3 regions of the Pseudoalteromonas sp. GCY genome follow, and region 3 is predicted to be linked to each of the others. Evidence: predicted binding sites of a transcription regulator. Region 3 holds the regulator's gene; each other region holds the start of a gene.
The links. Region 3 encodes sigma-54, which starts transcription at its own class of promoters, with help from an activator protein. Its sites were predicted from a motif close to GTTGGCACGNNNNTNGNNT; they were not measured.
Positions count from the first base shown of each region.

Region 1: JJQ94_RS05545 (DUF2884 family protein) is a predicted target of sigma-54. The motif match lies at 2,156-2,174, and genes of this name have one in related genera.
Region 2: JJQ94_RS18340 (PA2169 family four-helix-bundle protein) is a predicted target of sigma-54. The motif match lies at 1,475-1,493, and genes of this name have one in related genera.

Region 1 is NZ_CP068023.1:53,266-57,503, forward strand. It holds gene JJQ94_RS05540 (aminotransferase-like domain-containing protein) at 1-1,296, shown strand, start outside; gene JJQ94_RS05545 (DUF2884 family protein) at 1,335-2,120, opposite strand; gene JJQ94_RS05550 (PA3496 family putative envelope integrity protein) at 2,409-2,594, shown strand; gene JJQ94_RS05555 (c-type cytochrome) at 2,786-3,232, opposite strand; gene JJQ94_RS05560 (DUF2721 domain-containing protein) at 3,335-3,799, opposite strand; gene JJQ94_RS05565 (TlpA family protein disulfide reductase) at 3,812-4,238, opposite strand, start outside.
Region 2 is NZ_CP068023.1:2,897,653-2,901,890, reverse strand. It holds gene JJQ94_RS18350 (BON domain-containing protein) at 1-276, opposite strand, end outside; gene JJQ94_RS18345 (mechanosensitive ion channel family protein) at 513-1,397, shown strand; gene JJQ94_RS18340 (PA2169 family four-helix-bundle protein) at 1,563-2,009, shown strand; gene JJQ94_RS18335 (DUF1328 domain-containing protein) at 2,020-2,187, shown strand; gene JJQ94_RS18330 (hypothetical protein) at 2,228-2,419, shown strand; gene JJQ94_RS18325 (methyl-accepting chemotaxis protein) at 2,696-4,238, shown strand, end outside.
Region 3 is NZ_CP068023.1:3,765,039-3,769,276, reverse strand. It holds gene rapZ (RNase adapter RapZ) at 1-57, opposite strand, end outside; gene ptsN (PTS IIA-like nitrogen regulatory protein PtsN) at 50-508, opposite strand; gene hpf (ribosome hibernation promoting factor) at 510-797, opposite strand; gene JJQ94_RS22350 (RNA polymerase factor sigma-54) at 827-2,326, opposite strand; gene lptB (LPS export ABC transporter ATP-binding protein) at 2,373-3,098, opposite strand; gene lptA (lipopolysaccharide transport periplasmic protein LptA) at 3,095-3,640, opposite strand; gene lptC (LPS export ABC transporter periplasmic protein LptC) at 3,630-4,184, opposite strand; gene kdsC (3-deoxy-manno-octulosonate-8-phosphatase KdsC) at 4,181-4,238, opposite strand, start outside.

The sequences.
Region 1 (4,238 bases), 470 kb from region 3:
GTAAAGCAGGCCTATCAAGCACTTGAAGATCAAGGAAAAGTCATTGCCAAAGAGAAGTCCGGCTACTTTTTATGCCACAGATCTTCACACAACGACTCACCGAAGCGCGCACGATTGCCCGCCAAACCTGTGGTGGTTAACAAGCAGGCGTTGATTGAACAAGTGTATAAGGGGATCCATCAACCACATGCAATCCCTTTAGGTATCGCCAACCCCATCGCCATTGCTGGTACTGAGCAGGTTCTTGCCAAAATTATGCGCCGCGCAATGAAAGAAGCGGGGAATGAGCTCATCAATTATGGTCCTATGGATGGTTTGGATAGCTTAAAAAAGCAAATCGTGCGGCGTTATTTGGATATGGGCTTAGCAATCGACATGGATGAAGTGGTGATCACCAATGGCGCGCAAGAAGCATTAGCGATTGCGTTACAAGCGGTGACCAAGCCCGGAGACGTGATAGCGATTGAATCCCCCTGTTATTTTGGCATTGTTGAACTGGCTGAAAACTTAGGGCTAAAGGCCATTGAAATACCTGTTTGCCCGGATGATGGCATTTGGCTGAGCGACCTTGAACGGGCGCTTGAAAAGCATGATATTCGAGCGTGTGTGTTTTCTACCAGTATTAGTAACCCGCTTGGTAGTTTTATGCCAGATACGAGACGTGCGCAGCTGGTGGCGCTATTAGAGCAACGTGACGTGGTGTTGATAGAAGACGATGTGTATGGCGATTTATATTTTACCGAGCAGCGCGGCATACCGGCACAAGCATTTAGCCAAAAGGGCTTAGTGATCACATGTGCGTCATTTTCAAAAACCGCAGCGCCTAGCTATCGGGTGGGTTGGATGGTCGCCAGTCAATTTAGTGCAAAAGCAAAGCGCATAAAACGTGCGTTGAGTTGCTCGTCATCTTTAATGAATCAATGGGCTCTGGCGGATTTTCTCAGCTCTGGAGGCTACGAGCGCCATTTAAAGTTGGTCCGTAAACGGTTAATTGAGAATCGAGATCGCATGATCCAAGCGGTGAATGTTGCATTTGGTAGTGAGGTAAGAGTCAGTCGCCCGCAAGGCGGTTGTGTGCTGTGGTTAGACTTAGGTAAGCACGTCGATGGTGCCTTGCTGTTCCAAAAAGCCTTGGAGCACGGGATCAGTATTACGCCTGGTACGCTATTTAGTGCCAGCAAAAAGTATCAAAATTGTATACGTATCAGTTATGGTTTGCCGTGGGATGCGTCGGTAGAGCAAGCGATTAAAACGCTGGGGGAGTTGGCTGATGCACAAAGGAAAGGGTTGGCATAACGTACCCTTAATTAAATGTAAGTTATGCCAACGTTAGATTATTTAAATTTAAACAGTTGGTACTCTGACATTGCGGGGATAGACCTTGCTACAATAGCTTCGTTTTTCGCGATTTGTTCAAAGTCGCCACACAGTGCGTCGGCTTTTTTCTCAATAGATTCTGCCTGTTGTTCAACTTTAGTTTCGATTTGTGTTGCGAAGTTTTCCATACGTTGTTCAAAGCTGCTCATATCACCGTTTGCATCTGACATTTCGTTGCCAATCGCAACCAGTAAGCTACCTATCGATTGCATCATGGCACCTTGTACTGCGGTCTCGATTTTTTCTTCAAACTGATTATCGAAATTTTGGCCGAACTCATCAAAGGTTTGCTTGCCCATCACAAACGCACCTTGCTGATAAAACGTATTTTGCACTTCTGTTTCGAGGTCATCGATCACAGCATGGATGCTATCTAAACTGGTTAAATTAAAGGTTTGCGCCACTTCATTAAGGGCAACGCCCGCTAGTTTTATGCCTTCAAAAGCAATATCAGCCACTTGTGGTAGGCGGCCTCTTAGTTCATCACCATATTGCGTGAGCATCGTTTTTTGCTGTGTATTAAGTGCGATGCGCTCGCCATTGAGTGTCAGTTCGCCAAGATTGTTGATCTCAGCTGTTTTGTTTTTGGCCGTTGTGATCACCAAGTTATCAGGCGTGATCCTAACGTCATTCTGAAATTCTACTTCACAATTGTCACCGCTAAACGTGATGTTATTTTTTTCGTGTGCAGCGACGGTGGTTGTCATCATTGTTGCTGCTGTTAGTAGTAAAATTTTATTCATGGTCGATCCTTATTGGCTCAGTTGCATGATTGTTGTTACAAGAACAATGCCAAATATAAACTCAAATAAAATCAATGTATTGTGTTTTATTGTTGAAAGTTAATGTGCTCTAAAAGTGATGAAATTGACTAAAATATAGTTGTTTTTGTCAAAATGAATTAGGCAATAAAAGATTTTTATTGTAAGGATAAGAAACTCTCACTTTTCAGAATGACAATTTAGCGCTAAATAGTGATCTTGAGAGACGGCTCTCATTTTATTAATGACTATTTTATTTTGGAGTTAGTTGTGGGTAAGACATTCTCTTACGATGCGCTTGATGATGATTTTGCAGACGATGAATTTGAAAAGTTGGGTCGTAACCAACATGACAAGCAAAAGCGTAAAGTCAAAAGAAAGCTAGACGACTACTTAGAGCAAAAACGCCTACGTAGAAATCTAGGCGATGATGATTTCGACTATATTGATGATTGATCACTAGACGCCATCTACGAGTCTAGCACTGACAGTAATTCAATTTGGCTGTGTGATTAAGCAGGGCTGTGGGTTACTCGGTGCGATGTCTGAGTTATTATGTCGTTGGTGATAGCCAAGCAAGTGACGAGATATTCAGATAGTAAGCAGCCGCAAATATGCGGCTGTTTTGTTTTTATACGCTGGTGTTCTTAATCTTTAAAAGATTTATGACAGTCTTTACAGCCTTTTGCCCAATCTTTAAATGCAGAAGCAATCAGCTTTTTGTCACCAGAGTCAGCTGCAACAGCCAGTGCTTGAGCATACTCGGCAAATTGCTTGGCTTTACCATCGAACTCAGCTCTGTTTGACCAAACGGCTGGTAAAGCATCAGTATTGCCTTTGTCAGAACCGTCAATGAATGCTTCCCAAGGCATTTGCGATAATTGCGCAGCATTGTGAGCACGTTGTTTAAATACTTCAGCATCAAATGGTACTTTGCCTTTTAGCATGTCGCCCATATTGCCAATCTGGAAACGGATCAATTGGAAAGACGCTTGGCGGTATTCAATAGCATCTTCAGCCGATTCAAACATAGTGTTAGCTTGCGCTGTTGCTGCAAGACAGCTAAATAGTGTGACGGTAAGTAGTTTCTTCATAGTAAACCCCTAATGATTTTTCCCTATTTTCAATGTAAATTACAAATATAATCAAACAATTGCGATAAGTGCCCTGTGACGAAGGCAACGAGTTTCAAATAATCAGCTCTCGATATCTTTGAATATCATGCCCCTGCGCATACTGCGGGTGGCAAGAAATATTTCTCCAAGCAAAGAGACAAACGCGCCAATAAGCAGCACCATAGCGGCGATAAAACAAGACGATAAAGTAATGCCCAATGGCATACTGTACAAGTGTGACATGAACAGCAGCATAACCACTGCACACACAAGCAACGCACTGAGTACACTCATGCTAAATGCAACGTGAATAAAACGAGACCGTTTTAACAGTGCGCGCATTTCACGGCTAAAGTGCATTTTGAGTTCTTCATCTTGCGTGGTATTAATCTTGCGATCGAGTAAACGCGCCCTATCCGTGATCCGTGCTAAGCGGTTTGATAGTACCCCTAAGGTCGCAGCAATACCCGTAATTAAAAATACAGGGGCAACGGCGGTTTGGATAACTTTGGCCATCGTGAGAATGCTAACGACTTCTGGATTCATATAGTTACCTCGTTAATTCCAGTTTAGTTTTGATAAGGTGTTGGGTTGCTCACCGATGAGGGTTTGCATCACTTGGTTGCGTTCATCAAGCAAGATGACTCTAGGAATGCCTTTATTGGCATACGTGTTGTAAATATCTCGATTGGGATCGGCAACAAAATGGATGGGCAATTGCATGGTTTCGTTGAATTGCTCAAGTGTAATGTTAGTTTCTTCTCGACCAATGGCAACGATGGTTAACTCGGCCTGGGTGAGTAATTCAGATTGTTTTAGTTCACTCAATAAGCGTTGCGAATCGGAGCACCATGTCGCGAATAAAATTACCAACTTTTTGTGATTAGCATCGAACCTAACGGCTTGGTTTTTGATATCCGTAAATTGCAAATGTTTAAAGGTGTCGCCAGTGTGGATATAGGTCTGATAGCCATCGTCTGCTTGT
Region 2 (4,238 bases), 870 kb from region 3:
TTTCACTTCTTTTACGCCATCGATACCTAGTACCAGTTCTTCAGCTAGCTTTTTGTCTACTGAGTGTTCAACTTTACCAGTTAGCACTACAACGCCATTTTTTACATCTGTGTTAATGTCAAAGTTGTTCAGCTCACCGTTGAAAAGTAGCGTCGCTTCTGCTTTACCGTCTATCCAAGCATCGCTTGCTTCTTTTTCCCAAGAATTATCAGCAGCAAAAGCTGAAGCAGTAGTAAGTGAAGATACAAGTACAGTTGCAATTAATGTCTTTTTCATAATTAAACTCCTTTAATTTCGTAGTCGAATTACCTATTGCAGCTGTTGTGCCATATTGTAAGTTTCTGAATTGTATATATTTTTTATTTTTTTGGTAAGTTTTAAGGAAGAATTTACCGAGAAAATGTGTACATTACTTTGTAATAATTACCTTTTTCATGAACGGCTAATTAATATCAGTAGGAATGATTACTGCATTCTATCTTTGTCGCGTACTTATATAGGAATGAGTAATTATGAATTTAGAAAAATTTTGGACGTTAATTAATGATAAGTTAATCTCTTGGCTTGAATCCGGTGTGCAGTTACTACCGAATATGATCCTAGCCTTAATGATACTAATATTCTTTACAGTACTGGCTAAAATATCATCGACTTGGTTTTCTAAAGCGATTAAAAAAGCAATAAAGACAGAACAAGTTGCTTCTCTTATTAGTTCCATATTTAAAGTCTCTATTATTGCCATTGGGATTTTCTTCGCTTTAGATATAGTAAAACTATCAGGTGCCGTAATGTCATTGTTGGCTGGGGCGGGGATCATTGGCCTTGCTATTGGCTTTGCATTCCAAGACATGACCGAGAACCTCATCGCTGGATTTGTGATGGGAGTCAGAAAGCCCTTTATGGTCGGTGACATTATCAGAACCAAGGATTGCTTTGGCACGGTAAGCAAAATCAATTTGAGAAATACCTTAGTAGAAAATTTTTACGGCCAGCTGTCTTATATTCCCAACAAAATTCTCTTTAAGAATGAGTTACAAAACTACACTAAGCTTGGTAAGCGAAGAATAGAAGTACCAGTTGGTATCTCATATGCGGATGACCCAGAACAAGCCCGCGAGGTGATTGTTGAGGCAATTAATAAGCTTGATTTCGTAGTAAACCAAAAAGAAACGGATGTCTATGCTGAGTCTTTTGGTGATAGCTCTATCAATCTATTAGTGTGGTTTTGGATAGACTACCCAGCGGATCCCGGCTTTATGGTGGTCAGGCACCAAGCAATTTGTACAATTAGCCGTGTTTTAGCTGATAACGATATCTTAATTCCTTTCCCAATTAGGACTATGGACTTCAATGCTAAAGGTAGCACGACCTTAAGTGCGCAATTATCACAGGAATAAATTACATCTGGTTTGTAAAATTTTCATCGCTTTGAAAGTTATTATATTAAAAATCCTTGTAAAATAAAGGTTTATAATTTGGCATTTAATCTGCATTAACGAAAGGGACAGAAAATAATATTTGCAAAATGCACTTATTAAATATTGCAACGAAAGGAGTTATTTATGGCAGATTCAAATTACGACATGGAGCCGGTAAAAGAGCTCATTAAAGTATTAAATGGTGGTGTTGATTTTTACACCGAAGCTAAAAAGAAGCTAGATAATATTGAACTAAACCGCGTATTTGACCAAATGATTGTAGATAAAGCGCAAGCAATCTCGGATCTACAACCATTTGTTCTTATCGACGAAGGTGAAATCGAGACTGATTCAGCACTTAGCATCGACATTCGTGAATCGTACACCAAGTTGGTTGGTATGGTGAGCACTGACAAAGAGCACACCTATATTTCGCAGCTAGAAGAAGTGGAAGACAAAGTGTTAAGCAAGCTTGATAAAGCGCTAAGTAAAGATCTTCCACCTAAATGTAAGAGTGTATTACTGCAAATTCAAACCAGAATGCAAGCTTGTCACGATCAAATGAAGCAGTTGCAAGAACTAACTGCCTAAGGAGAATGTTATGTTGAGTTGGGCTGTAATGTTTTTATTCCTAGCACTTGTCGCAGCCGTGTTAGGTTTCACTGGAATCGCGGGCGCTGCGGCAGGTATGGCGAAAATTCTATTCTTTGTGTTTATCGCCTTTATGATTATTTCGTTTATTTTTGGTAAAGCACGAGCTCCCAGGTAAAAGGGATTTAACGTACAAAAACGGTTTTAGGAGATAGATTATGAAATCAGCAATCACATTAGCAAAAGCATTTGGTTTTGTTTCAATTTTAGCACTTTTTGGTTGTAGTGAAGGTCCAGCGGAAGATGCGGGTGAGCGTTTCGATGAAACGGTTCAGGAAGTGGAAAACAGTGTAGAAGATGCCTGTGAAGATGTAAAAGAGAACCTGAACGCTGAAAACGAAGAGTGTTAAGCGAAAACAATTTCGACGTGGAATGTAAGAGGAGAAGCCGATAAAAGCTTCTCCTCTTTTTTGTAATAGGGTTAAAAATCAATACTCTAAAAATGGAGTAGACACAGTAAAGAAATATGATACACATCAAGAGCACGCTGCTTAATTTGCAATTAATATTGTAATCTACGAACTTTGAGTAATACTTTATTTCTATGTTTACTCAATAAAAATCAGACTATGCTAAATAGGGTTTCAGTTAAAAGCAGATTGTTGTCGCTTTCAGGCATACCTGCTGTGTTTTTTATTCTTGCAACCATCTTCACAATCGGAACATTATCGAATCTTACCAGTTATATTGATCATATCTACGATGACAGAGTCGTACCTCTTAGGAAGATAAAAGTGGTGTCGGATAATTATGCGGTAGTGATCGTAGATACATTTCATAAGTTACGAGGGAACCAGTTATCAAATAGGGCCGCGCTTAACCAAATTGCAGAAGCTAAAAATATTGCTGAAAAGGAGTGGAGTGACTATTTATCTACTGATCTAACGAGTGAAGAGCGCAATTTAATTAAGCAGGCTGAAAGCGCAGAGCTTGTCGTAAAGGAGCTACTATCTAACTATACTAGCAGAGTCAACGCAAACACCTTTAATGAAATTCCATATGATAAATTTGTACGCGAGCTCTATGCTGCCTTTGACCCCTTAAGTGAGAGCTACAGTAAGTTGATTGAATTGCAACTTACTGAAGCTAGCAGGCTACGAGATAGAGGTCGCTTGGAAGCCAGTACAACAAAAACCGTGATGATTGCCTCATCCGTCGTCATTGTGATTGTTATGGTGCTGATTGGGATGTTGATCTTTAGGTCAATCAATGAGCCGCTCAGTCGTTTGCGTATGCGTATTGGCAATATTGCAAGAGATGCTGATTTGACCCAGCGTGTAGTCGTTGAGGGACAAGATGAGTTGAGTCAGATTGGAAATGACTTTAACACTATGGTGTCGAGCTTACATCAGCTAGTTACCAATCTTGTCACAATCGTGAATAGCCTTTCTACTACGTCTAATGAGTTGAATGGTATTAGTCAGTCGATTGCGGGCACTTCACAAGAGCAAGAGCAGCAAACAGTGATGATTGCAACGGCGGCAACAGAAATGAGCAGCGCGATACAAGAAGTAGCGCACAACGCGATGAATACCGCGAACAAAGCCGAGATGTCAGGTAAGCTTGCGAAACAAGGAATGGATGTTATTTCGCAAAATATTCAAGCCATTGAGCGCCTTGCTAGTGAAGTAGGAGATAACGCGCAGTTAATTAAAGCGTTGAATGACCAGTCTAATGAGATCAACCAAGTGGTGTTAATGATCCAAGGTGTGGCTGAACAAACTAATCTTTTAGCATTAAACGCTGCAATAGAAGCTGCGAGAGCTGGGGAATCAGGCCGAGGTTTTGCGGTTGTTGCCGACGAAGTCAGGCAATTGGCACATAACACGCAAAAAGCCACGGAATCGATCCGAGATATGATCAGTAAGTTACAGGGCATGGCACAAAATGCGGTATCGTCGATGGAGAACGCGCAATCAAGTGCAGCTGCGGGGGTAGATAGGGCCAATGAGTCAGCTCAAATAATGACCGATATTGATAAGGCGGTGGATGAAATCGTTGGTATGAATATTCAGGTTTCAACGGCGACAGAAGAACAAACAACGGTAGTTGCGGAAATCAGCGAAAATATTAATGATTTCAGTAGCAGTATTTCTGAAATTACCCGAAATGCGCAGAGTAATGCCGATGTAAGTAATGACTTAGAAGCGCTAGCCGAGCAGCTAAATA
Region 3 (4,238 bases):
AGAGCCTGAGCGGCCACTGATAATGATAAGCTCGAGTCCTTTTTCTTCATCACTCATCAAGTTCACCTTGGATCACTGCATATAACTCATCGTCACTTTTTGCTTGCCTAAGCATTTTGCAAAAAGACTTGTCTTTGAGTGTATCAGCAATCGCCGCTAAGGTCTTCAGGTGCTGTCGATTATCACCTTCGGGTACGATGAACGCGACAAAAATATCGACAGGCTGCTTATCTATGGCTTCAAACTGGATCCCTTGCTCGCTGACAAGTACCATTGCAAGGATTTTATCCAAACCTTCAAGTCGACCATGGGGAATGGCAATGCCTTTACCGATCCCTGTGCTGCCTAATTTCTCTCGCGCCATTAAGGCGTCCAAGATAGCATGCTGACTGGTATTTGGAATTTGGCTATGAGCCAGTTCGCTGATGTATTCTAAAATACGTTTTTTGCTATTAAAAAGGACCGCAGCTTTACTGCAGTCCTTGTTCACTAATTCACTTAATTTCATCTTAGTGTCGAGTAAGCTTCTCTTTGTGTTTAATAACTTGACGATCTAGCTTGTCGATAAGGCCATCAATTGCGGCATACATATCTTGATGCTCTGTTGATGCAAATAGCTCGCCGCCGTTTACGTGTAATGTTGCTTCTGCTTTTTGTACTAGCTTCTCGACATCAAGGATCACATGCACATTATTGATATGATCAAAGTGCCTTTCTAGCTTCGCAAACTTGTTGGTGACATAGTCTCTTAATGAGTCAGTAATTTCTACATGGCGACCAGTTAGATTTAGTTGCATAAGCATTTTTCCTTCTTGGGTTTTACGTCTTATATCAAGCTTTTACGCTGATTTGACGGTGGAATGGCTAGGGATTCACGATATTTTGCAATCGTGCGTCTCGCTACCTTAATTCCTTGCTCAGCTAAGATATCTGCAATTTTGCTGTCACTCAATGGCTTAGCGGTATTTTCTGCAGCTACCAGCTTTTTGATAAGTGCTCTAATTGCTGTAGAGGAGCACTCACCTCCATTTTCTGTACTTACATGGCTAGAGAAGAAATACTTCAGCTCAAATATTCCCCGAGGTGTATGCATGTATTTTTGTGTTGTCACACGGGAAATTGTGGACTCATGCATCTCAACCATTTCAGCAACATCATTTAGCACCATAGGGCGCATTGCTTCGGGGCCATGTTCAAAGAATGCCTGTTGTTGTTGCACAATGCAATTGGTAACTTTTAATAAAGTATCATTTCGGCTTTCTAAGCTTTTAATAAACCACTTTGCTTCTTGTAAATGTGAGCGAATAAACTGACTATCCGTACTGGATTTCGCCGTTCTAGACATCGCAGCATAATGGTCATTTACTCTTATTTTAGGCATAGCATCAGGATTTAGCTCTACGACCCAACGACCTTTTACTTTTTTCACCGATACATCAGGGATCACATATTCAGGCTCTTCATGAATAATGCTTGCAGCTGGTTTTGGGTTAAGGCTATGAATTAACGTCATGACCTCTTTGAGATCGGCTTCTTTAAGGCGCGTTTTCTTTGCCAAAGTTCGATAGTCACGGCTGGCAAGCAAGTCGATATGCTCTGTCAGGATCATTTTCGTTTCGGCAATCCATGGCGTATCTGGGGCGAATTGATTTAGCTGAATACACAAGCATTCTTGTAAACTACGCGCTGCGATACCGACAGGGTCGAAAAGCTGAATACGTTTGAGCACGGCTTCGACTTCATCCAGCTCAATAGGCTCTTCGCTACTTTCATCATTAATGCTTTCTAAAATGTCTTCGCAAGACAGTGTTAAAATGCCTGACAGGTCGACCGCTTCAATAATCGCAATCGCAATAGCTCTATCTGTTGGACTAAATGGCGTCAGCTCAAGTTGCCACATGAGATAGTCGTGGAGAGATTCAGAGGTTTCCCCTTGATAAACATTATCGTCATCGGGAAGTGGGCCTGAGCTTGCAGCGGGTGCTGCACTCATATACTCGTCCCAAGTGACATCCATGGCAAGGTCATCGCTCACAGTGTCTTTGCTCATGGCGGTATCTGAGTCTATCTCATAGTCACTAACCTGCGCTTCATCGCCTGAATCTTGATTGTCGTCAGCACTGCTCTTTTCTTGACTATGTTGGTCAGCGTTTTCGCCGTCAGTATTATCACCTTCTTCCACTTCTAACAATGGATTGCTGTCTAATGCTTCTTGTATTTCTTGTTGCAGATCCAATGTACTAAGCTGCAGCAAGCGAATGGCTTGTTGCAGCTGTGGAGTCATTGTAAGTTGCTGCCCCATGCGCAGCTGTAATGATTGCCTCATGTATCTCTAACAATCCTTTTTAACAGTTATTAATACTACGTCTTAACTATAGCTTGAATTGTTCGCCTAGGTAGACATCTCTTACGGTTTGATCTGCCAAAACATGTTCTGGCGTGCCTGCAGCGATTAACTCACCGTGTGAAACGATGTAGGCTTTTTCACATACGTCCAGTGTTTCTCTAACATTATGATCGGTGATAAGCACACCGATACCGCGGTTTTTTAGGTGCTCTATGATTGTCTTTATATCTAACACCGAAATAGGATCAACACCAGCAAAAGGTTCATCTAACAAGATAAACTTAGGATTAGCGGCTAAAGCGCGAGCGATTTCTACGCGTCTTCTTTCGCCTCCCGACAATGCCATGCCCTGTGAGTCGCGAATGTGTTGAATATTAAACTCATCCAGTAACTCGTTGAGTTCAGCTTCTCTTTCAACTTTAGATAAGTCTTTTCGAGTTTCTAAAATCGCCATCAAATTTTGATAGACCGTGAGTTTTCTAAAGATTGAAGACTCTTGCGGTAGATAGCCAATACCAAGTCGCGCGCGGCTGTGCATCGGTAGCAAAGTGATATCTTCGTCATCAATCTGAATAAAACCTTTGTCGCTTGGTACTAACCCTACAATCATATAAAAGGTGGTAGTTTTACCTGCGCCATTTGGGCCCAATAAGCCTACAATGCTGCCAGCTTGAACACTTAAGCCAACATTTTTGACGACCTGACGGCCTTTATAACTCTTTGCTAAACCAGTTGCTTTGAGCTCGCTCATTGATTGTTACCTTCTTCCTGCGCTTTTTTATCTTTTGCGTCTTTTTTGTCATCTACAGGAACAAGGATGGTTCTTACACGGGAATCTTCTTGGTCTGAGCGCTCAGCACTGATCAATTGCTTTTCAATGTCATAGGTGATGACTTGTGCATTGATTTTTTGCCCAGTTTGATTGATTTCCGCATCGCCAGAAATGACTAAGGTGCCTTTCGCAACGTCGTAACGAATTTCTTTTGCTTTGGCTTCTAGCAAATTACCATCAGGTTGACGTTCACTGAAAATAGCAGGGCTGCCAGTTGCAACAAGCAGTTGCTTGTTAGTACCAAGCTCCGCGCGTCGGTGGACTTCTAGGCGATCGGCATTTATTTTTCTGTTGCCATGAATAATAACAACATTCTGTTCAAAAATACCGATGTTGCTTTGCAGTTGAGCTTGCTGACGGCCAGCATCAATAATGACTTCATTTTGTTCTGCAGCAACTGCTAGAGTAGAACTTGCAAGCAAGCCTATGAAAACTAGTTTGTTAATGATTTTACTGGTCATAATAAATTGTCTTTGTGTGGTTGATGAGCTCGATCACTTGCTTTTGTAGATCCGCATGCAGTCCTTTACCTGTGATCCTAAGACTAGGACCCGTGATAACGACAGGGTGTTCCGATTTCATCAATTTTTGCTTAATTTCAACTCTTACATTATCGGCATTGATATCGGTGATCATGGCGTTAGGCGTTAAATTCTTTGCCAGCACATTGCCTTCTAATATCAAGGTATTGTTTTCGTACAGTGTTGCTTCTAATGCACTTATTTGCCAATTCTGTTCACCGTTATATAAGGTGAAAATGGGCTTTTCAAAGTGACTAAAGCCAAGATCTTGATACAACTCCATCTTATCAGCAGTTACCTGATAGTTTAATAAGCCATTTTCACTATAGGTCGTTTGCTGAAGCGTGGTTGCAACATAATCGGGCTTAGCTAACGGTTCATCTTCTTTTGCTGGATCCGCCTCTGATGGATTAAACATGGGCGACCACATCCATACCATTAAAGAAGCGAAAACAATGAGTAAGATGACACGCAATACGGTCATGTACTTGATCCTTTGGAAGTCAGTAAGTGATTTTGGCTGAGCATTAGAAGATCA